Regions from separate parts of the Anaerostipes rhamnosivorans genome, predicted to be linked through region 1. Evidence: a T-box and tRNA genes for the amino acid it is inferred to sense, from the RefSeq annotation. Region 1 holds a T-box; the other regions hold tRNA genes.
The links. The T-box of region 1 lies ahead of aspS (aspartate--tRNA ligase). A T-box ahead of a tRNA ligase gene usually reads a tRNA of that ligase, here a tRNA-Asp.
Positions count from the first base shown of each region.

Region 2: it has a tRNA-Asp gene. The T-box ahead of aspS (aspartate--tRNA ligase) is inferred to sense a tRNA for this amino acid. The anticodon was not compared.
Region 3: it has a tRNA-Asp gene. The T-box ahead of aspS (aspartate--tRNA ligase) is inferred to sense a tRNA for this amino acid. The anticodon was not compared.

Region 1 is NZ_CP040058.1:548,526-558,913, reverse strand. It holds gene AR1Y2_RS02790 (sigma 54-interacting transcriptional regulator) at 1-1,724, opposite strand, end outside; gene AR1Y2_RS02785 (YjbE family putative metal transport protein) at 1,885-3,258, opposite strand; gene aspS (aspartate--tRNA ligase) at 3,425-5,170, opposite strand; T-box leader at 5,255-5,482, opposite strand; gene AR1Y2_RS02775 (EAL domain-containing protein) at 6,114-9,812, shown strand; gene AR1Y2_RS02770 (MerR family transcriptional regulator) at 9,904-10,299, opposite strand; gene AR1Y2_RS02765 (energy-coupling factor ABC transporter ATP-binding protein) at 10,313-10,388, opposite strand, start outside.
Region 2 is NZ_CP040058.1:95,580-104,909, reverse strand. It holds gene AR1Y2_RS00540 (nucleoside recognition protein) at 1-143, opposite strand, end outside; gene AR1Y2_RS00535 (AbrB/MazE/SpoVT family DNA-binding domain-containing protein) at 285-548, shown strand; gene rsmI (16S rRNA (cytidine(1402)-2'-O)-methyltransferase) at 602-1,453, opposite strand; gene AR1Y2_RS00525 (tRNA1(Val) (adenine(37)-N6)-methyltransferase) at 1,454-2,206, opposite strand; gene AR1Y2_RS00520 (PSP1 domain-containing protein) at 2,196-3,062, opposite strand; gene holB (DNA polymerase III subunit delta') at 3,056-4,048, opposite strand; gene tmk (dTMP kinase) at 4,035-4,682, opposite strand; gene AR1Y2_RS00505 (aminotransferase class I/II-fold pyridoxal phosphate-dependent enzyme) at 4,684-6,063, opposite strand; tRNA gene AR1Y2_RS00500 (tRNA-Phe) at 6,233-6,305, opposite strand; tRNA gene AR1Y2_RS00495 (tRNA-Met) at 6,459-6,532, opposite strand; tRNA gene AR1Y2_RS00490 (tRNA-Tyr) at 6,539-6,620, opposite strand; tRNA gene AR1Y2_RS00485 (tRNA-Thr) at 6,690-6,762, opposite strand; tRNA gene AR1Y2_RS00480 (tRNA-Val) at 6,773-6,845, opposite strand; tRNA gene AR1Y2_RS00475 (tRNA-Asp) at 6,881-6,954, opposite strand; rRNA gene AR1Y2_RS00470 (23S ribosomal RNA) at 7,096-9,330, opposite strand, start outside.
Region 3 is NZ_CP040058.1:3,139,777-3,149,321, forward strand. It holds gene AR1Y2_RS15440 (diguanylate cyclase domain-containing protein) at 1-678, shown strand, start outside; gene AR1Y2_RS15445 (SDR family NAD(P)-dependent oxidoreductase) at 745-1,509, opposite strand; gene AR1Y2_RS15450 (thioesterase family protein) at 1,522-1,905, opposite strand; gene AR1Y2_RS15455 (metal-dependent transcriptional regulator) at 1,963-2,334, opposite strand; gene AR1Y2_RS15460 (SufB/SufD family protein) at 2,363-3,286, opposite strand; gene AR1Y2_RS15465 (ABC transporter ATP-binding protein) at 3,299-4,024, opposite strand; gene AR1Y2_RS15470 (NAD(P)H-dependent oxidoreductase) at 4,138-4,725, opposite strand; gene AR1Y2_RS15475 (C40 family peptidase) at 4,967-5,641, opposite strand; partial or broken gene tnpA (IS200/IS605 family transposase) at 6,019-6,481, opposite strand; tRNA gene AR1Y2_RS15485 (tRNA-Arg) at 6,690-6,763, opposite strand; tRNA gene AR1Y2_RS15490 (tRNA-Leu) at 6,805-6,891, opposite strand; tRNA gene AR1Y2_RS15495 (tRNA-Val) at 6,916-6,988, opposite strand; tRNA gene AR1Y2_RS15500 (tRNA-Asp) at 7,028-7,101, opposite strand; tRNA gene AR1Y2_RS15505 (tRNA-Ile) at 7,122-7,195, opposite strand; tRNA gene AR1Y2_RS15510 (tRNA-Thr) at 7,229-7,301, opposite strand; tRNA gene AR1Y2_RS15515 (tRNA-Glu) at 7,319-7,390, opposite strand; tRNA gene AR1Y2_RS15520 (tRNA-Asn) at 7,473-7,545, opposite strand; rRNA gene AR1Y2_RS15525 (23S ribosomal RNA) at 7,696-9,545, opposite strand, start outside.

The sequences.
Region 1 (10,388 bases):
GTATTTAAAAGCTTGTTTGCTACCTCCGCCATGCTGCTGGCGGTGCTTTCCCCATGTGTCATGACAATGACTGCTATCTTTGGGTAAATTGTCTCCTCATCCATGGCGCACAAAAACATAGTAAAATATCCGATCTCCTGTTTTGGCACCTGAATCGACAGCTCTTCCTCCAACAGACGGAGCATCACCTTTGCGGTCTGGAATTCCTGGGGGTGGTTTAAGACAATGTCATGGAGTTCCTTCTCCTTCAAAACCATACCTTTGGAGATCCTCTCCGTCATGGCATTCACATGCATGGCGATTCCCACTTTGATCCTCTCTGGCATCTTTCTTCCCAGCTTGATCTCCGCAAACTGAAGGATATCCTCCACTGCATAGTAGACTTTGGCGTCAATAATCTTCAGCAGATTCTTCTTCTCATAATGGTCTTTCTTCAAATTATATTTCTTCAGAAGATGATTCATATACTGCTCCAAATCGTCTTCAATCAGATTGCTGATCTCCCCGCCTGACCTTCCCTGGTCCAGAAATTTTTCGTATTTCTCCGATATCTCAATATACAGATTCTCTCCGCTTCCACCGTTATCCTCTTGGTCATGGATAAACATATGGTAATCTTCCGAATACTGAAGAAACTCGATCAGGTCGCTTTTCCGTTTGGGCGATTCCAGCCGTCCGTTCTGAATATACGGCGGAAGGATCTCAAAGTTGATCTCCACCACATCCTTCTGTTCCACTTTATACTCCAGAAATGCCCTTGCGCACAAAAGCTGGATATCCGCCGACAGCTGTCCGATATTTCCGGGACAGGCGTATAAAAGAAGCGCAATGACCACATCTTTGTACACCTGGATAGGGGCACCGATCTTTTTTTGTTCTGCGGAAAAGAACTCCTCAATCAGGCGTAGCCGCTCAATGAGAGGCCTCTGCTCCAAGGCTGGCAGGTGGATCACTACCGGCATTCTCCTCAAAAATGTTTTCAGCAGAGTGGTATTCAAATTTTCCGTGGTGGCGCCGATGATCAAAACACTGGCCTTTCTCAATTCTTCGGTCTCCCCAAGCCTTCTGTAACACCCCTTGTCCATCAGGAGAAACAGCATTTCCTGTCCATACGGAGGCAGACGATGAATCTCGTCCAAAAATAAGATCCCTCCGTCTGCTTTTTCCACCAATCCCGGTTTGTCCTTGTCCGCCCCTGTGAAAGCACCCTTCCTATGCCCGAACAGCTGTGAAAGGATCAGCTCCTGGTTCTGGGCATATTCCGCACAGTTAAACACGATGAATCCAGCATTATCCTTCATCACTTTCATGGCTTTCGCATATTGGAACAGCTTTTCCGCAAATGTTGTCTTTCCCGTTCCTGTAGGCCCTGCCAGCAAAGTGTGAAGTCCATTGGGTGGATAGAGCACTGCGGATTTCCCCTGTTCGATCTGAGTTTTCAACGAACCCTTTTCCCCGATCATAAACTGAAACTCTGCTTTTTTCTGTTTTTGGATCACGGGCTCCCGGTAAAATTCGCTGGCAGCAAATTTCACCGGCCTGCCCTGCAGTTTTATGACCCTTCCCTCTCTCTCCAGCTCATTTAAGTCTCTGCTCACATTGCTCCGGTCCAGCCCGAGCTGTGCCGCCAGAAAACCAGAATCCGTTTCCGGGCTTTTGCCGCTGTCTGTCTGCACCTGCCCGAAATTTGACAGATACTGAAAAATCTTCTCCTTCCGATTCATATCCTTCTCCCTCTGCACTCCTCATTTGTATCTGTATTTTCCTATATTGTACCGAATTCAATACATAAACTCAAGGAAGACACTGTGGTACAATTTCCCTCTGATACACTGTTCCATAATATAATTTATAGAGCAAAAACCATGCCAACTTTGTGTGTTATCACCTTCTCACCCTGCCGGAACCGATCCACAGGGCAGGCATGATATAAAGTGCCGACATAAAGATCCCCCGCATGACAAAGATCAGGTCATTCATATGGGCCTCCAGGTTTTCCAGGTAATAATTCGGAAACATACCCGCCAGGATACTGGTCTCATCCAGCATCAAAACCGAGGAGATAACGGCTTCCAGTAACAGGAACAAGAAACTCAGTCCCAGTCCCAATGCTTTGTTTTTGCAGCGGGAACAGAACATACAGAACACAGCTGCGTAAACACTGAGCTGCAAAAGCTCAAAAATAAAGCCGCTTAGAAACACCCATGGGTTCAGTTTTCCCAAACCGAAATTTAACGTAAGCCCCGCCGCATAGATCAATGTCTCAAAGGCAAGCAGACGCAGCAGTGTCCGCTCTGTCTGGAAGAACTTTGTTAAAAAGGGCCTGTGCTCAAATCTTTTCATGACATCCGCGGCATAGACAGCGACACACAGTTCCAGGATACCCGATGACATGGAGGTCAGATGGACTGCATTGACTCCCTTTGGCACGAATCCGTACAGTGCCTCCAGACTCAGCTCAATCCCTTTTGGTGAGGGGTCTGTGCTCAGATAAGAGAGAACGGCCAGATCCATGACCGCATAGGCGGCCAGAGCAGTCATGCAGACGATCAATATTTTTCCGCAGTGATAGGTAAACTCTTTCTCTTCGGAAAATATTTTGAAACATGCCACAAGGATTCCGGCCAGTGCGGCACACGGACCTGCAATGGAAAAGTTGATCTCCTGCAGGAACAGAGAGACAAACTCATCCTCCATCATCATCCGCACGCCAGTGTACACGAGGTATCCCGCACAGATGTCATTGAGAATTGGGAATTCTTCCATCCATCCGGCGATTGTTCCGCTGAACCAGAGGAGTACAGGTACACACAGGGCAAGGCCTGCAAAGATCAGCAGCAGGTCGTTTATCCCCATGGCAGTGCCGTCTTTTGAGACGATTCCCAGGATTGCCAGGACATTGTCAAAACTCATGCTCACGTCGGCTGCCACAATAGATACAATGGCCATCCAAAAATTATCCTTTTCATTTTGTTTATATTCTGCCTGGCCAGGTTCCGGGCTGTTTTTAAGCATTGTGTAAGTCACATATAACAGCATGGCTCCGCCAATGATCCGGATATGCAGCCATGGAATACGAAATAAAAAACCAATGATCCCCGTAAAGATCATTTTGAGTAAAATTGAAAGCCAGACTCCCAGATTCCTGGCAGCCTTTGCACGGTGTTCTGAAAGCCCCCTGGTGGCAAGGGCAATGACTCCGATATTGTCAAAGGACACTACCAGGTTGATGAATATGATCTGAAGAAGAGTTCCCAAAAAGGCTTCCTCCCGTAAATTGCTTATTCATTTACCATTTATATGCAGAAAGCCGCACATTCATTTCTGAATGTACGGCTTTACTCGTTACTCTTTCTAGATTTTTTATATGTTTGGTGTGAGGCATTCTAAAAGCCGAACGGAAACCATGTGGAAAATACCACACTTAATCTCTGACTTTAATATGTGTCTCACGAAGCTGAAGCTCTGACACTTCTCCCGGAGCCCCGCACATAAGATCCTGTGCAGTTCCGCTCATCGGGAAGGCGATGACTTCACGGATATTTTCTTCATTTCTTAAAAGCATGAGCATCCGGTCAATTCCAGGTGCCATTCCTGCATGAGGAGGTGCCCCGAACTGGAACGCATTATAGAGAGCCCCAAACTTTTCTTTCAGTGTCTCCTCATTATATCCTGCGATCTCAAATGCTTTGACCATAACGTCCAGATCATGATTTCTCACGGCTCCGGAGGACAGTTCCACTCCGTTGCACACGATATCATACTGGTAAGCCAGGATATCCAGAGGATCCTTTTCATTCAATGCCTCTAAACCTCCCTGCGGCATGGAGAATGGATTGTGGGTGAAGGCAGTCTGGCCTGTCTCCTCATCCTTCTCGTACATCGGGAAGTCGTTGATATAACAGAAGCGGTATGCGTCTTTTTCGCAGAGATCCAGACGTGCCGCAAGCTCATCCCTGATCTGTCCTGCAAACTGGCATGCGAGCTTTTCACTGGCTGCGATAAAGAAGATCACATCTCCGGCCTCAAGTGCTGCAGTGTCAGCCAGCTCTTTCTTCATGTCATCCGGGATAAATTTATCGATCGGCCCTTTATAGGTCATGTCCTCTTTTACTTCCAGGTATCCAAGACCTGCCATACCGATAGACTGGGCAAACTTCAGAAGCTTTTCATGGAATCCCTTAGACAGGTTTGCATGGACCTTGATTGCTCTCACAGTCTTGTCGTGGAACGGTTTGAAGGTACATCTCTGGAAAAAGTCTGTTACGTCCACAATTCGCAGTGGATTTCTCAGGTCCGGTTTGTCTGTACCGAATTCCAGCATCGCCTGCTCGTAGCTGATCACTGGAAACGGTGTCTCTGTTACGCTAGAACCTTCCGGCGCAAACTTCTTAAATGTCTCAGCTAAAACTTCCTCACCAATCTTAAATACATCTTCCTGGGTCGCAAAGCTCATCTCAAAATCCAGCTGGTAGAACTCTCCCGGAGAACGGTCAGCACGGGCATCCTCATCCCTGAAGCAAGGTGCCACTTGATAGTATTTGTCAATGCCGGACACCATCAGGAGCTGCTTATACTGCTGCGGTGCCTGAGGCAGTGCATAAAACTGGCCCTTATATTTTCTGGAAGGCACGATATAATCCCTTGCGCCTTCCGGAGAGGATGCACAGAGAATTGGTGTCTGGATTTCCATAAATCCAAGATCGTCCATCTTTTTTCTCAGAAAGCTGATGACTTCCGACCGGAACTTGATATTATCTTTTACTTTGCGGTTTCTTAGATCTAAATAACGGTATTTTAGGCGGACATCCTCACGGATTTCCTTGGAACTTGACACCTCAAACGGCAGGTCTGTGTATACTTTTCCCAGCACGTTGATCTTGTGTGCCTCCAGCTCAATGGTTCCTGTAGGGATCTTAGGGTTGTAGGTTTCCTCATCACGTTCTTCAATGACTCCTTCAATTGAAAGGCATTCTTCCTTCCTTACATCTTTCAGAAGATCCCCGTCTCTTAACACGACCTGCATCACACCGTACATGTCTCTTAAATCAATAAATGACACTCCGCCGTGGTCACGGATGTTTTCCACCCATCCGGCGATCTTTAACTGGGACCCGATATCGCCTTCGGAAATCTGATCCATTGTTTTGCTGCGGTACATATCTGACATTTTTTTCTCCTTTTACTTCAAATCGTTTGCATAATTCATTCTTTTATTAATGTAACAAAAAAAGCTGCCCATCCTAAAAGTTCATTTCAGGACGAACAACTGTAAAGTCCGCGGTACCACCTGTTTTGCCGCCAAAGCAGCCTCTCTGGTATGCTGAATAACGCACAGCCTGCGGCGCACCTACTGATCCTTTGGACGTTCAGATTGCAGCTCCGAAGTGTTCTTCACATAAATTCACTCTGCGGGGTTTCCACTGTCTCCCGTTCACTGGAAGCGATAATCTATGTTACTTTTCTTCATTCACGCTTTTTGGATTATTATAATTCAGCTTCATCCTCTTTGTCAAATTATTTCTGACCCTTTTCGCTTATTTCTATGACATTTTCACCAGTTCTCCGGCTTGCTGTCTCAGGGACGTAAGATTTTCTAACTTTCAGCAAAGCCTCTCCGGCGGCCCGTTCGGAACTCGCTGGCGCTCAGACAGCCTCACTGCGCAGTGCGCACCGCCTACGAGTCTTTACTTCAAGAAGAAAAACTAACGTCCCTTCGAATGCAAGGCCTCCGAACTGGTGAAAATGGACGTAATGTCTGCTGGAGATGGCTGTTGTTCTTTTGAATTGTACTAATCAGAAGGCATATAAAATGTAGGTTGATGTGAGTCAAAAGGGGCTGCTCCACGAAAGTTATTTACCACTATTGGAGGAGCGCATTTCAAAAGCGCGACGGAAATAGTGGTGAATAACTTTCGAAAAGTTGCTCCTTTTTGACAGAAGCCCTTCTCCATCAGACATTACGTCCATTTTCTACATGATTGGAGTGAGGCATTCTAAGAGCCGAACGGAAATCATGTGGAAAATGTCATACATTTCATTGACTGGTTTCACTAAAAAATACTATAATAGTAGTGAAAATTATAGTGAAGTTGTCTGACAGGAACAGGTATATGAATCCAAAAAATTTTACTTCTGAAACCAGTATCTATATTATTGACCAAAATTACAGAATTGTTCACTTTAACAGAGAACTTCAACAGATTTTTCCCGAGATCTGCTGCGGTGATATCTGTTATGAGACTTTTTGTGCGGAAGATTCCCCCTGCTGCGGCTGCCCTCTGAATGTACCGGACAATGAAAGCACTCTGTTTTATAACAAAAAGCTGAATCAATGGGTGGAAGTAAATACTGGTACGATCAGCTGGCCCGATGCCGGAGTCTGCCATGTACTCCTGTCCAGATCGATTTATGAGGGGAATAAAAATCTGTTTTATAACCTAACCGATCTGTCTACTTATGACGAACTTTTTGAACTAAACCTAACAAAAAATACCTACAAGACCCTGTATCATAGGTCTAATAAATATGTCAATTTAGCAGAAGATGGGTCTCTGTCAGAACTGCTTAAGGATACAGCCCGCCATATGATCCACTCTGAGGACACCGCTGCTTTTCTGGATTTTTGGAATCTAGATACCATTGCAGAACGGCTGGAGGATGCTACCCCTTCCCCCTTGCTGCTTGGACAGTTCCGAAAGAAAAAAACTGACGGCAGTTACTGCTGGGTTTCCCAGACCGCAGTCCCAATCAGACACAGCGAGAACGGCGATGAGATTATTTTTTGTTTTGTCCAGGATATCCAAGAACAGAAGCAAAAAGAGTTAAGCAGTTTGGTCTCTCAGGACAGTAAAATAAAACCATCCAATTCCATTGACTATCTGACCGGCTTGTACAGAAAAAATATTTTCCTTCAAAAGGCCAGTGAATTTCTTAAGCATTCGGGTGACAAGCCCTATTGTCTGATGGCCATCGATATAGAGCATTTCAAACTTTTTAATGAATGGTACGGGCAGAAAGCCGGTGACCAATTCCTAATCGACATCGGCAGCCATCTTAAAAATGCGCAGAATGAACACGGAGGGATCGCAGGTTATATGGGAGATGATGATTTCTGTATCATTCTTCCCGATGACCATGCTTCGATTGCCCGCCTTCAGCATCAGATCATGGGATATATAAAAAATTATCAGGGCAATGTAGGTTTTCTTCCTGCTTTTGGCCTGTACAGCATCTCAGACTGCCATACCCCTGTCAGGACCATGTATGATCGGGCAGCGATCGCCATGTCTTCCGTCAAAGGAAATTACAATCAACGGTCCTGCCGGTATGACAGCCGTATGATGCAGAAGATGAAAAACAACCACATTCTTCTTTCTGAGATCCAGCATGCACTGGAACAAGAAGAATTCACTTTTTATGCTCAGCCGAAATGCAACATGGCCACCGGTAAGATCATCGGCCTGGAATCCCTGGTGCGTTGGATTCATCCGCAGCGCGGCATGATCCCTCCGGGCGATTTTATCCCTTTGCTGGAACGCAATGGATTTATCACTAATCTGGATCTCTATGTGTGGGATCTGGTGTGCAGGTCCGTTAGGCATTGGATCGACCTGGGACACAAAGCCATCCCCATCTCTGTCAATGTTTCCAGAGTTGATATCTACTCTCTGGACATTGTAAAGACGTTTCAGGATCTGGTCCAAAAATACAGCCTGGATCAAAGCCTCATAGAAATTGAAATCACAGAGAGCGCCTACGCGGAAGAATACGAACTGATCAATGACACCATCGTAAAGCTCCGTGCCTCTGGATTTACTGTGCTGATGGATGATTTCGGCAGCGGTTATTCCTCCTTAAATATGCTCAAGGATGTAAATGTGGATGTGCTGAAAATTGATATGAAGTTTCTTGAGATGGACGAGCAGAGTGCGGGAAAAGGCTACGGCATCCTGGAAGCCATTATCAGTATGGCCCGCTTTATGGGACTTAAGATCATAGCAGAGGGTGTAGAAACAAAAGAACAGATGAATTATCTCCTGGATATGGGATGTACCTACGGCCAGGGTTATTACTTTTATCATCCTATGCCTATGAAAGTGTTTGAGCCTCTCCTCGCGGATGAAAACAATCTGGATCTTCGGGGTATCAAAGCCCGCCAGCTGGAACGCCTGCACATCAAAGAACTGTTAAATGAGAATGTGTTCAGTGAGACCCTGCTCAACAATATCATGGGCGGTGTTGCCTTCTACAATGTTCACGGAAAAAAGGTGGAGCTGGTGCGGGCCAACGAACAGTACTTTAAGATCACAGGGACCAACTCTGTGGATCTCGAAGAACAGCGCCAATCCATTATTGAAAGTATTTATAAAGCAGACCATGAAGCCGTTTTCGATCTGTTTGACCGTGCTGACTGCAGCATATTAAACGGGGCAGAAACCGACGTGCGCCGTCTCAAGGACAATGGGGATACCATCTGGCTGCATATGCATGTTTATCTGCTGAAAGAACAGGACGACCAAAGGCTGTACTATGGTTCTGTAAGCGACGTAACGGAGCAGAAGCTCAGAGAACAGAGGCTGGCTGCGTCTCAGCGGGCACTCTCAGCGGTTGTCCATATCTCGGAAAACGACCCTTCCTTTATGAAACTCACAGAAGATAACCGGCGTACCGCTGCCTCTATTTTTGCCCAGATGTCCCCCGGCGGTATGATCGGCGGCTACTGCGAAGACGGTTTTCCTCTTTACTTTGCCAACCACGAGATGGTGCGGCTGCTGGATTACGATTCCTTTGAAGAGCTTGAGAGGGCGATTGATGGCAAGGTCATCAACACGATCCATCCCGATGACCGGGAGCAGGTTGCCAAGGATATCGGTCCGGAATACTATGCCGGGCTTGAATATACGACCACCTACCGGATGCCGAAAAAGGACGGCACCTGGTTCTGGACCTTGGACAAAGGCAAAGTGATCGAGGCTGAGGACGGACGGCTTGCCATTATCAGCGCATGTACGGATATTTCAGAACCTATGGGTGTACAGCTTCAGCTGGCCGAACGGAACAGTATGCTCATGCGCAAGAACAAGGAGCTGGTTTTTTTAAATAATGACATGCCGGGTGGCTATCATCGGTGTGCCGACACGCCTGGTTTTGAATTCCTCTATGTGAGTAACCGGTTTTTACAGATTTTCGGTTACACCCGAGAAGAAATTCAGGACCGCTTTGACAACAAGTTTATGAACATGGTACATCCTGATGACCGTGCTCTCGTTTCAAACGGCGTAGTAGAGCTTGAACAAAAAGATGAGAGCACGAATCTTGAATACCGGATGCTCAGCAAACATGGATACATATGGATCGTTGATCAGAGCAAATACATGAAATATCAGGGAAAACGGTTTTTGCAGGGAGTGATCATGGATATCTCCGAATCAGTCAGCCTCCGCAGCCAGATGGAACATCTGCTGGAGTATCTCCCTGAGAGTGTCTCCCTGCTTGGGGTAGAAAATGGAGACATTAAGTTCAAGCTGCTTTCTACAGGCTTCTTTGAGCAATACGGGTATACTCTCCAGACGCTGGAACAAGCTCTCACCGGGCAAGCTTTTTTCTGTTCTGATGAACCACAGATACAGGATGTAAAAGAGAAACTTTTACATGCCATGGACTGCCGCACTGCTTATAGCACCTCCCTGCAGATCTGTCTGCCTGAAAACAGCACCATCGGAATCACACTGGATGCCAGGCCGGTTGAGCGGACTGCGGACAACTTTTCTTTTCTGTGTATCTGTGAGAAAACAGAGGTACAGCAATAAAATTTGTAGATATTTTCCATAATCAAAACAGGCTGCCGAATTTGATATCGGCAGCCTTCTCCTATATTCTCTTTATCGGTCACTTTATCGGTCATTCCTTTTGTTTCTTCTTCTCCTGAAGCTGATGTTTCACCGTCATCTTTCCCTGTTCGTACTTCTCGATCTTATAGTTCAAACGCTCCAGAGTTTCCTGCATGTCGTCCATTTTCTGAACAAGGCGTCTCCTCTGTTCCACGAGAATGTCTTTCCTTGCACTGATGGTCTCATCCCCCTGCCGGAACAGCTCCACGTACTCGATCAGTGCCTCGATCTGGACTCCTGCTTTCCTCATACACTTCATCAGCCCCACCCACTGGCAGGATTCCTCATCATAATCCCTGATACCGTTAGGCTTTCTCGGAACGGGCGGGATCAGCCCGATTCTCTCGTAGTACCGCAGCGTATCTGCGGAAATATCGTACCTTTTGCTCACCTCTGCTATGGTCATGATTTATTCCTCCTTACCGTGCTCTGGAAAATGACAGCGGAAGCTCCAGTCCGTTGTGTTCCAGAAGTACTTTGTCTTTTAATAATTCT
Region 2 (9,330 bases), 450 kb from region 1:
ACAACACCGAACATAAGAATACAGAGTTGTACAGCCTCCTTGGAGGAATCCAGAATCGTGTCTGAAACTGCATTCAGATTGCCGTTAATACTTCCTATTAAGATACCTGCTAAAATTAAGACACTCCATATATAATTGATCAAAGGAAAACTCCTTTTTCTTTCATACTTTATCCTATTCCCTGTGTTAAGGTAATATGCTTCAAAGCCCGGATTTGACAAGCTTTCTGAGGTATGATATTGTTAGGTATAGTAGTTTACTAATTTGCAAGGAGGGAAGCGAATATGAAGAGTACAGGTATTGTAAGAAAGCTTGATGAGCTAGGACGTATTACTTTACCAATTGAGTTAAGACGTAATCTGGATGTGAATGAGAGGGATCCCCTTGAGATCTTCGTTGACGAAGATACCATCATATTGAAAAAGTACAATCCAGCGGACATCTTTACTGGCGAAATGGATGATCTCGTTGAGTACAAAGGCAAAAAAGTTTCAAAAAGTTCTATCATTGAATTAGCCAAGCTTGCTGGTTTAAATGTTGCAGAATAAAATGAAAGATGATATTTAGGAGACATATGAACGTTCATATGTCTCTTTTTAAATTACTGCTCTTTATATTTCAGCAATTCTTGGTACACGTCCCTCTTTCCAACTCCCCGGTCCTTGGCTACCAGCTTCATAGCCTCTTTCTGCGTGTAGCCTCTTTTCATATAGGTTTCCATGTGTTCCATCAAGTCCAATTCCTGATACTGTTCCTGACTTTCTTTCACAATCTCCTGAAAGGTCCTCCCCTGGATCACCAGAACACATTCTCCCTTTACCGGATGCTCACTATAATACGCAATCACTTCTTCTATATTTGAAACAAACGCTGTCTCATGCTTCTTTGTCAGTTCCCGACAGACTGTCATCTTTCTGTTGCCCAATGCGTCATACAGCTCCTCCAGAGTTTTCATCATACGGTGGGGAGCCTCATACAGGATTATGGTTCTTGTTTCATCCTTCAGCTGGCTTAAAACCATAGCCCGTTCCTTTTTATCTGCAGGCAGGAATGCCTCAAAGCAAAACCGTCTGGTAGGCTGTCCTGAAATGATCAGGGCATTGATCAGAGCGCATGCCCCGGGAAGGGCTGTCACTGGAATCCCATTTTCATGACACTGCTTCACCAATTCCTCCCCCGGATCAGAAATCCCCGGAGTCCCTGCATCCGTGATCAACGCGATGTCTTTTCCCTCACTTAAAAGTTTCACAAGGTAACGTGCCTTCTCCACCCGGTTATATTCGTGATAGCTGGTCATTTTAGTCTTAATCTCAAAATGATTCAAAAGCTTGATACTGTGTCTGGTATCTTCTGCGGCAATCAGGTCTGCGTTTTTTAAAGTTTCCAATACCCGGAATGTTATATCTTCCAGGTTACCGATCGGTGTCGCACATAGATATAATGTTCCTGCCATTTAAACCTCCCCTGGCTTCCATCCATAGATCTCGTAAATTTCTTTTGTATACTGGCCCTGTTTTTCATAGATGATCAAAGGCGGTTCCACCTTCATTCTGGATCTTCCGCCTTTCACTGCCTCCAGAAGAAAAATATTAGACTCCTTATCCCTATAGGGATAGACAAAACGGATCCTCTTTGGTTCCAAGCCGTCTTCTCTCAGGCAGTGAAGTATCTCTGCCAGCCGGTAGCTCCGGTGAACTAAAAACAAACTTCCGCTGTGCTTTAAAAGGACCCTGGCAGCCTTTGACACATCCTCAAACTTGCACAGGATCTCGTGTCTGGCTATGGCTTTTGCCCCATTAGGATTCTTGAGTCCATGATCGTCAACCATGTAAGGCGGATTGGATGTGACCACATCAAAACTGTCATGTGAAAAAATCGTAGAAGCCTTGGTAATGTCGCCTTCTACGATCTCAATCTTTTCTTCCAGGCCGTTTGCTGCAGCACTTCTCTCTGCCATCCTGGCCATCTCACTCTGGATCTCCAGCCCTGTGAAATGTCTGCCCGGTGTCTTAGCCTCCAGAAGAATAGGAAGAATACCGGTTCCAGTACCCAGATCCAGTACCTTCCCTCCCCTTTTTACTTTGACAAAGGAGGACAAAAGAACCGCGTCCATTCCAAAACAGAATCCATCTCTTTTTTGAATGATCTGATAACCCTTGATGCCCAGATCGTCCAGACGTTCCCCATCTTGAAGCTCAATTTTCATAATTCTTCTGATTGCCCTTTCCCCGTCTTTTTCTTCCGCCTTTTGGGTGATAGTTCAGGTCATCCAGCTTATACTCAACGATCTCTTTATCCCCATTGTCATCTACTACGATCAGCTTCACGTTCTGCCTTAAGATATTGACTCTCTGTACTTCACCGGTACGGCCGTCCGCAGTTTTCACCACATCCCCGATGTTCGGAAGCTTTTTGTTCAAATATTCGTAAGTCTCCTGCTCGTTTTTCAGACAGCACATCAGACGCCCGCAGACCCCTGAAATCTTTGTTGGATTCAGAGATAGGCTCTGTTCTTTAGCCATCTTAATAGAAACCGGAATAAACTCTGACAGATAAGAACTGCAACACAGTGCTCTACCGCAGATTCCGATCCCTCCCAGCATCTTGGCTTCATCTCTCACACCAATCTGGCGAAGCTCAATCCTTGTTCTAAAGATAGATGCAAGGTCTTTTACCAATTCCCTAAAGTCAACTCTTCCATCTGCCGTAAAATAAAACAACACCTTATTGTTATCAAACGTATACTCTGTAGCTACCAGTTTCATCTCAAGTTTATGTTCACGGATCTTCTGGGTACAGATTGAAAACGCTTCTTTTTCCTTTTTCATATTCTCAAGGGCAGCTTCCCTATCTTCCTTTGTGGCAATTCTCAGCACTGGCTTTAATTCGTCGGAGATAGAATCCTTTTCTACCTTCTTTCTTGCAATGACAACCCTGCCGTATTCCACACCGCGGGCAGTCTCCACAATAACATGGTCACCCTGTTTTATATCGAATTTCTTTGGGTCAAAAAAATATACTTTCCCGGCAGTCCGGAAACGCACCCCAACTACTTCTACCATACTTTTCCATTCTCCTTCATCGTAAGAAGCAACATCTCCATGGTCACTTCAAAATTCACGTTCGCGTTCAGGCGTACTCTGGCCTTTTGTATCTCATCCATGATATGGGTCAGGCCTTCAAATGTAATATAAATCTCCTGTTCCTTCAGCTGGCGGTACTTGTCCTTAAAAATCAGGTGATTGACAGACCCTGTAGTTTTCAGAATCAGCATATCCCTGTACCAGTCTGTCATAATGTCAAGAAAATCATAAATCTGTTCTTTGTATTTAGTCAATGTCTTCAGATAAGAAATCATCTCATGAAGCTCAACATGATGGATATAACCAAGCATCCCCAGTGCCTCATTGAGCATATCGTGAAACTCTTTTGTTGTGGCTACATGGATAGCTTTCCCCAAATTCCCCAATGAAAACGACACTGCGAAATCAACCATGTCCTCATCTGCATCTGTATTCTTTTGCAAATACTCACGGATCTGATCCTCAGGAACCGTTCCCAGTGACATGCATACACACCGTGACAGAATCGTCTCCAAAAGGCGGTCCTTGTTGTTTGTCAAAAGCAGGATCACTGCATACTCCGGCGGTTCCTCCAACGTTTTTAGCAGAGCATTCTGGGCTCCAACATTCATACGGTCCGCATCATCCACAACATAGATCTTATAGTCACTGCTGTACGGTTTAATGCCGATCGTCTCATTAATTCCCTTTCGGATCTCATCCACGCGGATCTCATACTTTTCATGTGTAATGTAAATCAGGTCCGGGTGATTCCCTGTATCCACCTGGCGGCAGGCCGTGCACTCACCACAGCCGTCATGGGATTCACACAGTAACGTTTTGGCAAAGGCCTTCGCCAAAGTCATCTTTCCTGAACCGTCTTCACCATTCAACAGATATGCATGTGAAATCTGCCCGGTCTGAACAGCCTCTTCAAAATGTTGAATAATCTTCTTATGCCCAACCACGTTATCAAAACTCTTCATCGCATCCTCTTCCATCCCTTAATAAGGTATTATTAACTGCTCCCTTTATCTGACGGTGAATCTCCTCTATGGAATTCCTTCCGTCAATCTTAACCATTCTATTCTTATCTCTCTCGGCCAAAAGCCGGTAACCCTCTACAACCTTCTTATGGAATTCCAGCTTCTCTGATTCCATCCGGTCCAGTTCTGCCTGCTTTTTCTTTCTTCCGATGCCAGTCTCAGCATCAATATCCAAAAGAATAGTGATATCGGGCATGGTGCTGCCCACTGCAAACTGGTTGATCTCATATACCAGATCAATTCCCATCCCTCTTGCGATTCCCTGATATACTGCCGAGGACTCAATAAACCGGTCACAGATGACCACTTTTCCCTCCTCCAGAGCAGGCTGTATCACTTCTTCCACCAACTGGGCCCTGGCCGCCGCATATAAAAGAAGCTCCGTCATATGCCCCATGTTTTTGTAATCCTTATTAAGAATGACTTCCCGGATCGCTTCGCTGATAACTGTACCGCCTGGTTCCCTGCATACTATTATATCATACCCTCTCTCCAATAAGTAGCCTCTTAGTAAATCAATCTGTGTAGACTTCCCGGCACCGTCCGGTCCTTCCATTGTTATAAATATTCCCATGTCAAACCCTTTCATCCACTGTATAAATATGCTCCTCATCGAGGCCGATCAGATTCATTTTTTGTTCCCGGTACTTCAGTATTTTCTTTATGGCGTCTCCTGAAATCCTCTCTCCCGGTACGATCACAGGAATACCCGGAGGATACAAAAATACATATTCCGCACTGATCTCTCCGGCTGCCTGCTCTAAGCGTATCCGTTTTCTATCCCTGATTTTTGCCTCATAAGGAGTCAAAACCAACTCATTTATTATATTAAAAGTTTCATGATTTTCTTCAGTATCCTTCAAGCTGCCGTCTATTTCTATCAGTGCACTGCACAGCCGGTCCAATGCCTCCCTTGAGTCACATATGCTGGTCATTGCAATTGCGTACGGGATCTCGGACATCTCCAACTCCATTTTATACTGCATCCTTAAAATATCAAACAACTTTTTTCCGGTCAAATCTGTATTTCCGGTCTGGATCACCAGTTTTCCAGGATCATCTGTTTTCAATAGCTTGAGATGCCTCATTTGGTCCAGCCTTGTCCGAATCTCTTTCAAATTCTGTATATAATCCTCAAAAAGCTGGGGGCTGCCAGCACATTTCCTGACGCAGTAATCAATCGATGCCATTAAAATATAGGATGGACTGCTGCTCTGGAATGTAGTTAAAGCCTGTTCTATTTCTCTTTTTCTTATGCGGCTGCCGCAAATGTGTAAAAGGCCGGTCTGTGTCAAAGAAGGCAAAGTCTTGTGCAGGCTCTGGATTACTGCATCCGCCCCCTGTGAAACCGCGCTTTCCGGAAATCTACTGTGGAATATGAAATGGGCCCCGTGGGCCTCATCTACAATCAGCGGAACGTTACGTTCATGGAGCACTTTGGCAATCCCTCTAATATCTGAAACGATCCCTTCATAAGTGGGAGATACAATTACCGCAGCTTTGATCCCATTTTCCCGGTTGAGAATCTCCCTAACCTGATATGATGTAATACCAGTGCAAATATCCTGTTTAATGTCTGGATATAAGTAGACAGGACGAAGGCCCAGCAGGGATATCGCATGATATACAGACTTATGGCAATTCCTGCTGATTAGAATCTTGTCCCCGTATCTGCAAGCCGCAGTTACAGCCGACAAAATCCCCGCAGTGCTGCTGTTGATCAGGAAATAACTTTCCTTACTTCCATATATATGTCGGACATACTCCATTGATTCTTTAATCATGCCTTCCGGATGATGCAGGTCATCAAAACCAGTGATTTCTGTAGTATCCAGCGCAAAGACGGCATCGCCTTCCATAATAGATTGCTTCTGCCTTTTATGTCCTGGCATATGAAATGGATAAACGTCTTCCTTATTCAGTTGTTTTAATTTATCATAAATAGGATAATTCATATGTTTTATTTAGCCTCATTTTATCCTATTCTATCATAGACACAGAGGAGATTCCAAGACCTTTTTCCTCACGCATTTGTGTGCATCATGCCCGGAGGGCTTTTTTGTTCCATAGAGAGAACTTTCCTATGGAACAAAAAAAAGTCCTGATCATATCAGAACTTTAAGATGCCCAGAGCCGGAATCGAACCAGCGACACGAGGATTTTCAGTCCTCTGCTCTACCGACTGAGCTATCTGGGCAGGTGTATTAACTTAATCAGTCCGTGTACTTAGAATAAAGAAATTCTCTGTTCAAGGCATTTCTGCCTATAAAACATTAAAAATAAATAATTCTGACCATAAATGACCAGCCTTATTTATTTTAATATGTGCACACTTAAATGCAACTGGAAGTTGCGGGGGCCGGATTTGAACCAACGACCTTCGGGTTATGAGCCCGACGAGCTACCAGACTGCTCCACCCCGCGCTAAAATGGTGGGAGAAGGATTCGAACCTTCGAAGGCGTTGCCAACAGATTTACAGTCTGCCCCCTTTGGCCACTCGGGAATCCCACCATACTCATATATTATACCATTTCAGCATAAAACTCAAACATAAAAATGCATTTTATATGCTTCTATGAGAGCCGTTGACCGGACTTGAACCGGTAACCTGCTGATTACAAATCAGCTGCTCTGCCAATTGAGCCACAACGGCTGATAAAAAATGGGACCAATAGGGCTCGAACCTATGACCCTCTGCTTGTAAGGCAGATGCTCTCCCAGCTGAGCTATGATCCCAAATTTATATATAAATCCTTAATAATAAGGAAAAGCGACCCGGATGGGAATCGAACCCACGACCTCCGCCGTGACAGGGCGGCGCTCTAACCGGCTGAGCCACCGGGCCAAATCTTTACAAAAAACAAAAACTAAGAAGTAAGAACCAATACAGTTTTTATTTCTTATGTTTCATTTTTTATGTTGAGATACAAAATATACCTTCAAAACTACATACAGAACCTTTCATCAAACATCTTCCTTACCTTCTTTGGTTAAAGCCTCGACCGATTAGTAACAGTCAGCTCCATACGTTGCCGCACTTCCACCTCTGCCCTATCTACCTCGTCGTCTTCAAGGGGTCTTACTAGATTACTCTATGGGAAATCTTATCTTTAGGGGGGCTTCACGCTTAGATGCCTTCAGCGTTTATCCCTTCCAGACTTGGCTACTCTGCTATGCATTTGGTAATACAACAGATCCACCAGTGGTCCGTCCATCCCGGTCCTCTCGTACTAAGGACAGCTCCTATCAAATTTCCTCCGCCTGCGCCGGATAGGGACCGAACTGTCTCACGACGTTCTGAACCCAGCTCGCGTACCGCTTTAATGGGCGAACAGCCCAACCCTTGGAACCTGCTACAGCTCCAGGATGCGATGAGCCGACATCGAGGTGCCAAACCACTCCGTCGATGTGAACTCTTGGGAGTGATAAGCCTGTTATCCCCAGGGTAGCTTTTATCCGTTGAGCGATGGCAATCCCACGTTATACCACCGGATCACTAAGTCCTACTTTCGTACCTGCTCCACCCGTCGGTGTCACAGTCAAGCCTTCTTCTGCCTTTGCACTCTGCGAATGGTTTCCGACCATTCTGAGAAGACCTTTGAGCGCCTCCGATACCCTTTCGGAGGCGACCGCCCCAGTCAAACTCCCCACCTGACATTGTCCCCCAGCCGGATCACGGCTGTTGGTTAGAAATCCAATACTGCAAGGGTGGTATCCCAACAGCGGCTCCAGAAGGACTGGCGTCCTTCCTTCACAGCCTCCCACCTATCCTGTACATGCAGTACCGAATCCCAGTATCAAGCTGGAGTAAAGCTCCATGGGGTCTTTCCGTCCTGGCGCAGGTAACCAGCATCTTCACTGGTATTTCAATTTCACCGGGTGTGTTGTTGAGACAGTGCCCAAATCATTACGCCTTTCGTGCGGGTCGGAACTTACCCGACAAGGAATTTCGCTACCTTAGGACCGTTATAGTTACGGCCGCCGTTTACTGGGGCTTAAGTTCAGACCTTCGCGATCACTCGCTAAGCCCTCCCCTTAACCTTCCAGCACCGGGCAGGCGTCAGCCCATATACTTCACCTTGCGGTTTTGCATAGACCTGTGTTTTTGCTAAACAGTTGCTTGGGCCAATTCTCTGCGGCCATCTTTCGATGGCACTCCTTCTCCCGAAGTTACGGAGTCATTTTGCCGAGTTCCTTAACAACACTTCTCCCGTCGGCCTTAGGATTCTCTCCTCATCCACCTGTGTCGGTTTACGGTACGGGCGCATAAAAAACAATAGTGGCTTTTCTTGACAGCCGGGGGCCTGGGCTTCCCTACTTTTGTTCGGTCCGCGTCACAGCTTTGCCTTGCATGAGGGATTTTCCTCCCATACGGCTCCTCTGCTTGCGCCAGTCTTTCCATTCCTGGCTCCCATTTCCCTTCTGTGTCCCCACAGTTCTGTTTTTATGCGGTACTGGAATTTCAACCAGTTGTCCATCGACTACGGCTCTCGCCCTCGCCTTAGGTCCCGACTTACCCAGAGCAGATCAGCTTTACTCTGGAAACCTTAGATATTCGGCCGGAAGGATTCTCACCTTCCTCTCGCTACTCATTCCGGCATTCTCTCTTCTAAACAGTCCACCACTCCTTACGGTATGGCTTCATCCCGTTTACAATGCTCCTCTACCAATGTATCAATACATTCCACAGCTTCGGTGTCGTGTTTTAGCCCCGGACATTTTCGGCGCAGGATCTCTCGACTAGTGAGCTATTACGCACTCTTTCAATGTATGGCTGCTTCTAAGCCAACGTCCTAGTTGTCTCTGAAATCCCACATCCTTTTCCACTTAACACGTACTTTGGGACCTTAGCTGGTGGTCTGGGCTGTTTCCCTTTCGACTGTCCAACTTATCTCGTACAGTCTGACTCCCTGGCATCATCTGTATGGCATTCGGAGTTTGATATGTTTTGGTAAGCTTTGACGCCCCCTAGACAATTCAGTGCTCTACCTCCACCAGACTCTTACCAGAGGCTAGCCCTAAAGCTATTTCGAGGAGAACCAGCTATCTCCGGGTTCGATTGGAATTTCTCCGCTATCCACACCTCATCCCCACCCTTTTCAACGGATGTGGGTTCGGTCCTCCACTTCCTCTTACGGAAGCTTCAACCTGGACATGGATAGGTCACCCGGTTTCGGGTCTACCCTCACTGACTTAAAACGCGCTCTTAACGCTCGCTTTC
Region 3 (9,545 bases), 1.0 Mb from region 1:
GAAAATCTTTTTCTCGTTACGGGCGAGATCAAGTTAAGCCAACGCTCCTGCAAAACATATCTTCCGGCCCGCCATCTGCGCTTTAGTATGATTACGGAGCTCAGAGACGGCTCATGGAAGCTTCTCCATCTTCATCAGTCCGTACCGGATTTCAGTCAGAAAGACAAAAAGAATATATATTATTCCCAGTTTGATTATCTGACAGATCTTATGAGCAGACGCTGTATGGAAGAAAACATCAGCCTGCTGATGGAAAAGAAACCCTCAGGTATTTTGATCACGATGGATATCGATAATTTCAAAACCTACAACGACAGGTACGGCCATCCATTCGGAGACCAGATTCTGATCTCCATTGCCAAGAGTCTCTTGAAAACATTTCCGAAGGAAATCAACGGAAGGATCGGCGGGGACGAATTTATCATCTATGTTCCCTGTTCTTCCATACACAAAGAAAGGCTTACAGAATCGTTGGAACTGTTTTTCCACAATTGGGCTGATTATCAGAAAAAGTTCAATCTTCAAAGCCCCATCTATGTATCTGTGGGCATCGGCTTCTACCCAGAACACGGAAAGGATTTTCATTCGCTGTGGTCCAATGCCGACAGGGCACTCTACTTTGCAAAAAAGAAAGGGGAAAACCATATCTGCTATTGTTCAGAGCTGCCTGATACATAATAACTTTTACGTATAATGAACAAAAACAGGGACCTTCTTTTATGGAAGGTCCCTGAGCCTGTTTTATTAAAGATTAGCACCGTAATCCATTACAATGCATTGTCCTGTGATCGGCGCAGCTTCATCGCTTGCCAGAAACAGAATCGAATTTGCGACATCCTCTGCAGAGCAGGCAGGTCTCTGTAGATCAGAGTGCAGCGCCATGGCACCCATCATATCCGGATCCATGGTCTCCATTGTCTGCCCCGCTGTCATCGGGGTCTTGATCATGCCTGGACAAAGGGCATTGCACCGTATACCATCCTTTGCGCACCGCATAGCCGTATGCTTGGTAATACCCAGCACAGCAGCTTTGGAAGCCACATAAGCAGCTCCACCGCCTCCGTTTACCCCAGCAATACTGGCCACATTAATAATCGATCCGCTCTTATTCTTTAACATGACCTCAAGAGCCGCACGGATAAAATACATCGTTCCTTTTGTGTTGATGTCCACGATCTTGTCGATCTCGCTATCCGCAACTCTGTCGATAGGAAGCAGTCCCTCGTCCAATACCCCTGCATTGTTCACAAGGATATCCAAAGTACCGAAATGCTCTACGGCTGCATCTACCATCCGTTTTCCATCCTCAGGGACCGATATATCTCCCTGAAGTGCCAACACTGTCCCACCGTCAGCCTTGATATCTGCCTCCACAGCCTCCAGCTTTTCCTTCCTTCTGGCAGTGATAATAACCTTGGCTCCCTCTTTTGCAAATCTTTTTGCCGCCTGTTCTCCTACTCCGGAGTTGCCTCCTGTTATGATCGCTACCTTTCCTTCAAGTCTTCCCATAGTGCTACCTCCTTATCTATGAAGTGCTTTCTCCTGAAACTTTTCCTTCTGCACGATGAAGCGCTCATGCTCCCCCTCTCCGATCTGTCCTGCCTCATCATATGCCTTCACTGTAAATACAAGCCTTCTTCCGTCTGCCTGTATCAGTTCACTCTCACAGCGGATCTTTTTGCCGATGGGCGTAGCTGCCTGATGTTTGACATTCATCTGTGTCCCAACAGTCCCAACCCCATCATCTAAATACGGTTCTATGCTGGCCCATGCCGTCTTCTCCATCAGTGCGATCATGGACGGTGTTGAAAATACATCCAGCATTCCGTCTCCTACGTTGTTTGCGGAGTGTTCCGCCCTCGCGGTCATTTCCTGGCTGCCTTTGATTCCTGCTGTCAATTCCATGTCAAAACCTCCTTGTATCACTGATAAGTTTCTGTATCTATATTATACACGTTTTCTTCAGCACACGCCATTTTCATTCAAGTACATCTTGATTCCCTGGAAAGTCTGTTTACTCAGCACATGTTCACATCTGCAGGCATCTTCTTCTGCCACATGTTCCGGTACCCCTGCAATCTCCATAAAAAATGACGTCAATGTCCTGTGTCTCTCATAGATAGCCTCTGCCTTTGCTAAGCCTTCAGCTGTAAGAGAGATATACCCTTTTGCATCCACGGTAATATAACCGCCATTTTTTAAAATTCCTACTGCCCGGCTGACACTCGCCTTGCTGTAACTTAGCTTTCTGGCAATATCTATAGAACGTACCTGCCCTATTTCCTGCTTCAACATCAAAATTGCCTCGAGATAATTCTCCCTTGATTCCAGCATCCTGATACTCCCCCTTACCTGTAACCCCTTACTTCAAAAAGTCTTCAATGATCACTGCTTCCGCCTCTTCCTCTGTCATCCCGAAGGTGCGCAGCTTGATCAGCTGATCGCTGTTGATCCGTCCGATGGCCGCCTCATGTATGATCTGTGCATCCACATGGTTGGCATTGATCTCAGGGATGGAACTGATCTTTGCCTCATCCATGATAATTGAATCACACTGAACATGGGCGTGGCACAATGCATTTCCGATGGCCTTCGGATGGAAGACTTGTGTGGATGTGCCCTTGGCAACAGACCTTGAAATGATTTGTGCAGAGCTCTCCTGTCCGTTTAACTGTATATCCATATTGGAGACCGCCTGCTGGTTTCCATGGGTCATGAGCTTTTCAAGTACATACAGCTTGGATCCCTCTCCCATCTCCACATGGGTTTCCCGGACTGTAGAATCCACGCCCTTGATCTGTGTGGTGTCTAAGGTAAAGACAGAGTCTTCCTCCACATAAATCTTGGTCACGGGGTTTAAGACTCTTCCTCCGGTACCGTCCCCTTCCCCGTAATGTCTCTCTTCATATTTTACATTGGCATGGCTTCCTACATGGAATGCATGGATACCGTCATGCCTGCTCTCCTGATCCCCATCATTGTGTATGCCGCATCCTGCCACAATTAGGACATCTGCGCCATCTTCAATGTAAAAATCATTATACACCACATCCGTCATCCCAGAGGCAGATACGACAACCGGAATATGCACGGACTCTCCCTTTGTCTGCCCGCTGATAAATATATCGATCCCCGGCTTGTCCTCTTTTCTTACGATCCTGATATTCTCACTGTCTCCATGGCACAAGGCCTGTCCGTTCTGCCTTAAATTATAAGCGCCCTTCTGTACAAATCCCTGACCGTCAATGGCCTCAAGCACTCCTGCAGTTATCTGATCTAATTTCATGTCCATTCCTCCCTATTCATGCATGCAGGCACACTGCTCTTCAGACTCTTCCGCCATAAGGTGCGGATACACCTCTTCCTTTGCTCCGATCTCCTGGACCTGCCCGTCCCGTATGATCATAATACGGTCTGCCATCCGGATGATCCTCTCCTGATGTGAGATCAGGATCAAGCTCGCTTTGTTTTCTTTGTGGATCTTTTCAAATTCTTTGATCAGCATAGCAAAGCTCCAAAGATCGATGCCTGCCTCAGGCTCATCAAAAATACAGATTTTATGGTCCTTCGCAAACACTGTGGCAATCTCGATTCTTTTCATCTCCCCGCCTGACAATGTGGCATCCACTTCTCTCTCTTTGTATTCCATTCCGCAGAGCCCCACACTGCTCAGCAATTCACAGCAGCGCTCATCCGGAAGTGTCTCACCTGCTGCAAGGGAAAGCAGCCTGGAAGCTGTCAGCCCCTTGAATCTCGGTGGCTGCTGAAATGCAAATCCGATCCCTGCATCCGCCCTCTGGTCAATGGAATACTTTGTAATGTCTTCCCCGTCCAGAGAGATCTTCCCGGCACTGGCTTTCTCGATCCCCATAAGGATCTTGGCTATAGTGGACTTTCCTCCGCCGTTGGGGCCGGTGATCACCAGCATCTCCCCATCGTTGACGGAGAAGCTGACATCCTTAAGTATCTGGGTATCCGCACCGTTTTCTGTTATATGGTAAGATAAATGTTCTACGTTTAACATGACTGCCGCCTCTCTTCTTGTCTTTTGAATTTTATATATTTATATAACCGCATTTTACGCCCTTTTTCAAGTAAATCTGACCATGTTCTGGAAAAGAATCAGATATGCTCTGGCTAGAAGTCCACTGCCAGCATCTTTGCTCGTCCAGCAGCCTGTTCCATAATAGCATCCACGTCATTCCCTATAATATCAAGCCCTTCTGCAGCCACCGTATCTGTCCTTGGTATTCCCAACATCCGGAAGATCGATGTAAGGAAGTTTTCAGCGTGGTCATCTTTTTTATTTTCTCCCCCAGAGTAAATTCCTCCCCTGGTTGAAAAGAATACAGCCCTGTCTGCCCTGCAGTATCCTTCTGCTTTTCCGTCCTCACGGTAACCAAAGGTAAATCCGGTAACACAGACCTGCTCCAGATAAGCGTGCACCGCTGCCGGAAATGTCCCTTCCCAGAACGGGGCTGCCAGAACAATCCTGTCTGCCTCTTTGAACCTCCTTGCCTGGTCAAAAACAGGATCTTCCCATTTAGATTCAGCCGCCAGCTGATCCCTCTTTTTGAGAGCTCCCAGATCCAAAGGAATGCTCAGGCCGCTCACCTCTGACACTTCATATTTTCCTTCCAGACAATTAAGGAACTGCCTTGCCAGCACTAAAGTCCTGGACTCTTCCTCTCTGATGCATCCGTTGACAAATAACAATGATTTCATGGTCTCCTCCTAATTTTAAACAGAACAAAGCGGACAAGTCCGCTTCAACTCCCTAAATCCCCCAATCATAAGGGACTTGTTCCGCTTTGCGCGCCAAATGCGATTTGACGTAGTCAAATGATTTCCTTACGCATTTTGTGTGCATCCTCGCGGAGCGTTTTTCATGTCATAGGAGGTTCCGTAGGAATTTCCTATGACATGAAAAAAATGTGCAGGATCTCTCTTGCACATTTTAAATGATCTATTCTGTTACGATTCTCCTTACAGCAAGTACTTTTCTATAGTTAGCTTTTGGAGAAATCTTGATTCCTGTTTTTCTTGTGCTGGCATGGACGATCTTGCCGTTACCTATGTACATGGCTACATGACCGCTGTAGCAGATCAAATCTCCCGGCTGTTTGTCCTTATAAGCTACCTTTCTTCCTGCACTCCTGAGATCGGAAGATGTTCTTGGCAGTTTATATCCAAAGGAACGGTATACTCCTCCGACAAAACCGGAACAGTCTGCCCCGCTGTTTAAGTTGGTTCCTCCCCATACATATGGGTTACCCACAAAACGCTGTGCAAAGGATGCAACTGTCTGCCCTTTTTCTTCTGCGCTTCCGCTTAACCGGGGAGCATTTGTATTAATATAAACATATTTCTTTAAGACAAATCCTGTCTTGCCTTTGTATGTAACCTTTCTCCATTTACCGCTTGTGTAATGCACCTGTACAGATTCTCCCTTGGAGATTTTGCGGATTACTTTGGACTTTTTGGATTTAGACTTTCTGAGTTTCACCCATGATTTCCAGATTCTGCCGCTGTATGTACTCTGTGCCGCTTTTACTTCTTTTTTCGGTACCGCTAATCCTGACGTTAATATCATAGAAAAGACAAGCATGCAAATGGCTGTCTTCTTTATTATTGACTTCATAAAGATGTTACCTTCCTACTTCAATATTTTATATTAATTTTATGTTTATTACAGTATTGTTACATTTCATTCACAGTTATGAATTATACCACAACAATTCTGTAAAGTAAACCTTTCACTATACAAAAAAGGATTTTTTATGTCATTTTTTTCGTAGAATACTTACTTTTGTGAGAAAAGTATATAGTGCAGAGATGATTCCAAACGGATAGGCAAGATTCATTAACAGTCTGACTGAATCAGGACTACCGGCTCAGCCGGTAGTTTGTCCTGTCCCTATAAGGGACCGTTACTTGTCTTGCATCTAAAGATGCTCTGATCCGGTCCGCCAACCACACTTCGTTCTCCGGGTGCCCGTTAACGGGCCTCTCTTCCCCCTACTTTACTGGCTCACCCGTAAACGGGTCGATGTATTCTTTCAGGGTCATTTGGTCGTATTCGATGTCCTCTTGTAGCTGTTTCTTTATATATTCCTCTATCTTTTTTTGCATTTTTACCTGCTGTATCTACGTAATATCCTCTACACCAGAAATGTCGATTCCCATACTTGTATTTCAGATTTGCATGCCGGTCAAATATCATCAGCGAACTTTTTCCTTTCAGGTATCCCATGATCTGTGACACACTGTATTTGGGTGGTATCTTGTTCAGCATATGGACATGGTCCCTGCAGCATTCCGCTTCTATGATCTCGATCTCCTTTCGTTTGCATAACATGCTCAGTATGTTTGCCACATCCTTCTTGATCTGTCCATAGATTATCTTTCTTCGATACTTTGGTGCAAAAACTACATGATATTTACAATTCCACGTTGTATGTGATAGACTGTTATTGTCCATTTGGATCCCTCCTATGATCTTATTTTTTGGTTGGCGAACCTTTTTAAATCTTATCATAGGAGGGTTTTTGCTTGAAGCTTAAGCTTTCCCCCAACTCACCTGCATAGCAGGTGGTTTTTTATTTCGCAGACACTTCGTTACCTGCTCAATAGACTAAAGTCAACAACAAAAAAAGTTCCTTATAGATTTAAATCTATAAGGAACTTTACGTGGGCGAGAAGATTCGAACTCCCGACCTTCTGGTCCGTAGCCAGACGCTCTATCCAGCTGAGCTACGCCCACATATAAAATTAACCAACACTAGTATAATACTTAGTGCTCAATGCCGTTGACCGGAATCGAACCGGTACGGGAGTATAAGTCCCGCAGGATTTTAAGTCCTGTGCGTCTGCCAGTTCCGCCACAACGGCATTCTAGGAGAAATTCTCCCGAAATGGGACCAATAGGGCTCGAACCTATGACCCTCTGCTTGTAAGGCAGATGCTCTCCCAGCTGAGCTATGATCCCACAATATGAAATTCTCTCTTATATAAACTATAAAAGAAACGACCCGGATGGGGTTCGAACCCACGACCTCCGCCGTGACAGGGCGGCGCTCTAACCAGCTGAGCCACCGGGCCAAAACTTTACTCTATACAAATGGACCCTCGGGGACTCGAACCCCGGACCGATCGGTTATGAGCCGATTGCTCTAACCAACTGAGCTAAAGGTCCTTATCTTCTCACCACTTATGTCCAAGTGTATGAAGCCGTTGACCGGACTTGAACCGGTAACCTGCTGATTACAAATCAGCTGCTCTGCCAATTGAGCCACAACGGCGAAATATAATTCTTAAATGACTCCAACGGGATTTGAACCCGTGTTACCGCCGTGAAAGGGCGGTGTCTTAACCACTTGACCATGGAGCCTTGTTTCTCTGACCGCTTCACGGCCTTTCTTTCACTAACCTCAAGTTCTGCCTTCCGACTCCCTCTCACTCAGTGTTCCGACCTCCCCGAGCTGGGCTCGAACCAGCGACAACACGGTTAACAGCCGTGCGCTCTACCTACTGAGCTATCGAGGATCATTCTCTTCTATTCTCTGCCTTTTGGCTTTCGAATATTCAATATACCTTATAATACATCGTCCGATGGACTTAAGATACGGGATGCCCTTTGGGTATACCTTCAAAACTACATACAGAACCTTTCATCAAACATCTTCCTTACCTTCTTTGGTTAAAGCCTCGACCGATTAGTAACAGTCAGCTCCATACGTTGCCGCACTTCCACCTCTGCCCTATCTACCTCGTCGTCTTCAAGGGGTCTTACTAGATTACTCTATGGGAAATCTTATCTTTAGGGGGGCTTCACGCTTAGATGCCTTCAGCGTTTATCCCTTCCAGACTTGGCTACTCTGCTATGCATTTGGTAATACAACAGATCCACCAGTGGTCCGTCCATCCCGGTCCTCTCGTACTAAGGACAGCTCCTATCAAATTTCCTCCGCCTGCGCCGGATAGGGACCGAACTGTCTCACGACGTTCTGAACCCAGCTCGCGTACCGCTTTAATGGGCGAACAGCCCAACCCTTGGAACCTGCTACAGCTCCAGGATGCGATGAGCCGACATCGAGGTGCCAAACCACTCCGTCGATGTGAACTCTTGGGAGTGATAAGCCTGTTATCCCCAGGGTAGCTTTTATCCGTTGAGCGATGGCAATCCCACGTTATACCACCGGATCACTAAGTCCTACTTTCGTACCTGCTCCACCCGTCGGTGTCACAGTCAAGCCTTCTTCTGCCTTTGCACTCTGCGAATGGTTTCCGACCATTCTGAGAAGACCTTTGAGCGCCTCCGATACCCTTTCGGAGGCGACCGCCCCAGTCAAACTCCCCACCTGACATTGTCCCCCAGCCGGATCACGGCTGTTGGTTAGAAATCCAATACTGCAAGGGTGGTATCCCAACAGCGGCTCCAGAAGGACTGGCGTCCTTCCTTCACAGCCTCCCACCTATCCTGTACATGCAGTACCGAATCCCAGTATCAAGCTGGAGTAAAGCTCCATGGGGTCTTTCCGTCCTGGCGCAGGTAACCAGCATCTTCACTGGTATTTCAATTTCACCGGGTGTGTTGTTGAGACAGTGCCCAAATCATTACGCCTTTCGTGCGGGTCGGAACTTACCCGACAAGGAATTTCGCTACCTTAGGACCGTTATAGTTACGGCCGCCGTTTACTGGGGCTTAAGTTCAGACCTTCGCGATCACTCGCTAAGCCCTCCCCTTAACCTTCCAGCACCGGGCAGGCGTCAGCCCATATACTTCACCTTGCGGTTTTGCATAGACCTGTGTTTTTGCTAAACAGTTGCTTGGGCCAATTCTCTGCGGCCATCTTTCGATGGCACTCCTTCTCCCGAAGTTACGGAGTCATTTTGCCGAGTTCCTTAACAACACTTCTCCCGTCGGCCTTAGGATTCTCTCCTCATCCACCTGTGTCGGTTTACGGTACGGGCGCATAAAAAACAATAGTGGCTTTTCTTGACAGCCGGGGGCCTGGGCTTCCCTACTTTTGTTCGGTCCGCGTCACAGCTTTGCCTTGCATGAGGGATTTTCCTCCCATACGGCTCCTCTGCTTGCGCCAGTCTTTCCATTCCTGGCTCCCATTTCCCTTCTGTGTCCCCACAGTTCTGTTTTTATGCGGTACTGGAATTTCAACCAGTTGTCCATCGACTACGGCTCTCGCCCTCGCCTTAGGTCCCGACTTACCCAGAGCAGATCAGCTTTACTCTGGAAACCTTAGATATTCGGCCGGAAGGATTCTCACCTTCCTCTCGCTACTCATTCCGGCATTCTCTCTTCTAAACAGTCCACCACTCCTTACGGTATGGCTTCATCCCGTTTACAATGCTCCTCTACCAATGTATCAATACATTCCACAGCTTCGGTGTCGTGTTTTAGCCCCGGACATTTTCGGCGCAGGATCTCTCGACTAGTGAGCTATTACGCACTCTTTCAATGTATGGCTGCTTCTAAGCCAACGTCCTAGTTGTCTCTGAAATCCCACATCCTTTTCCACTTAACACGT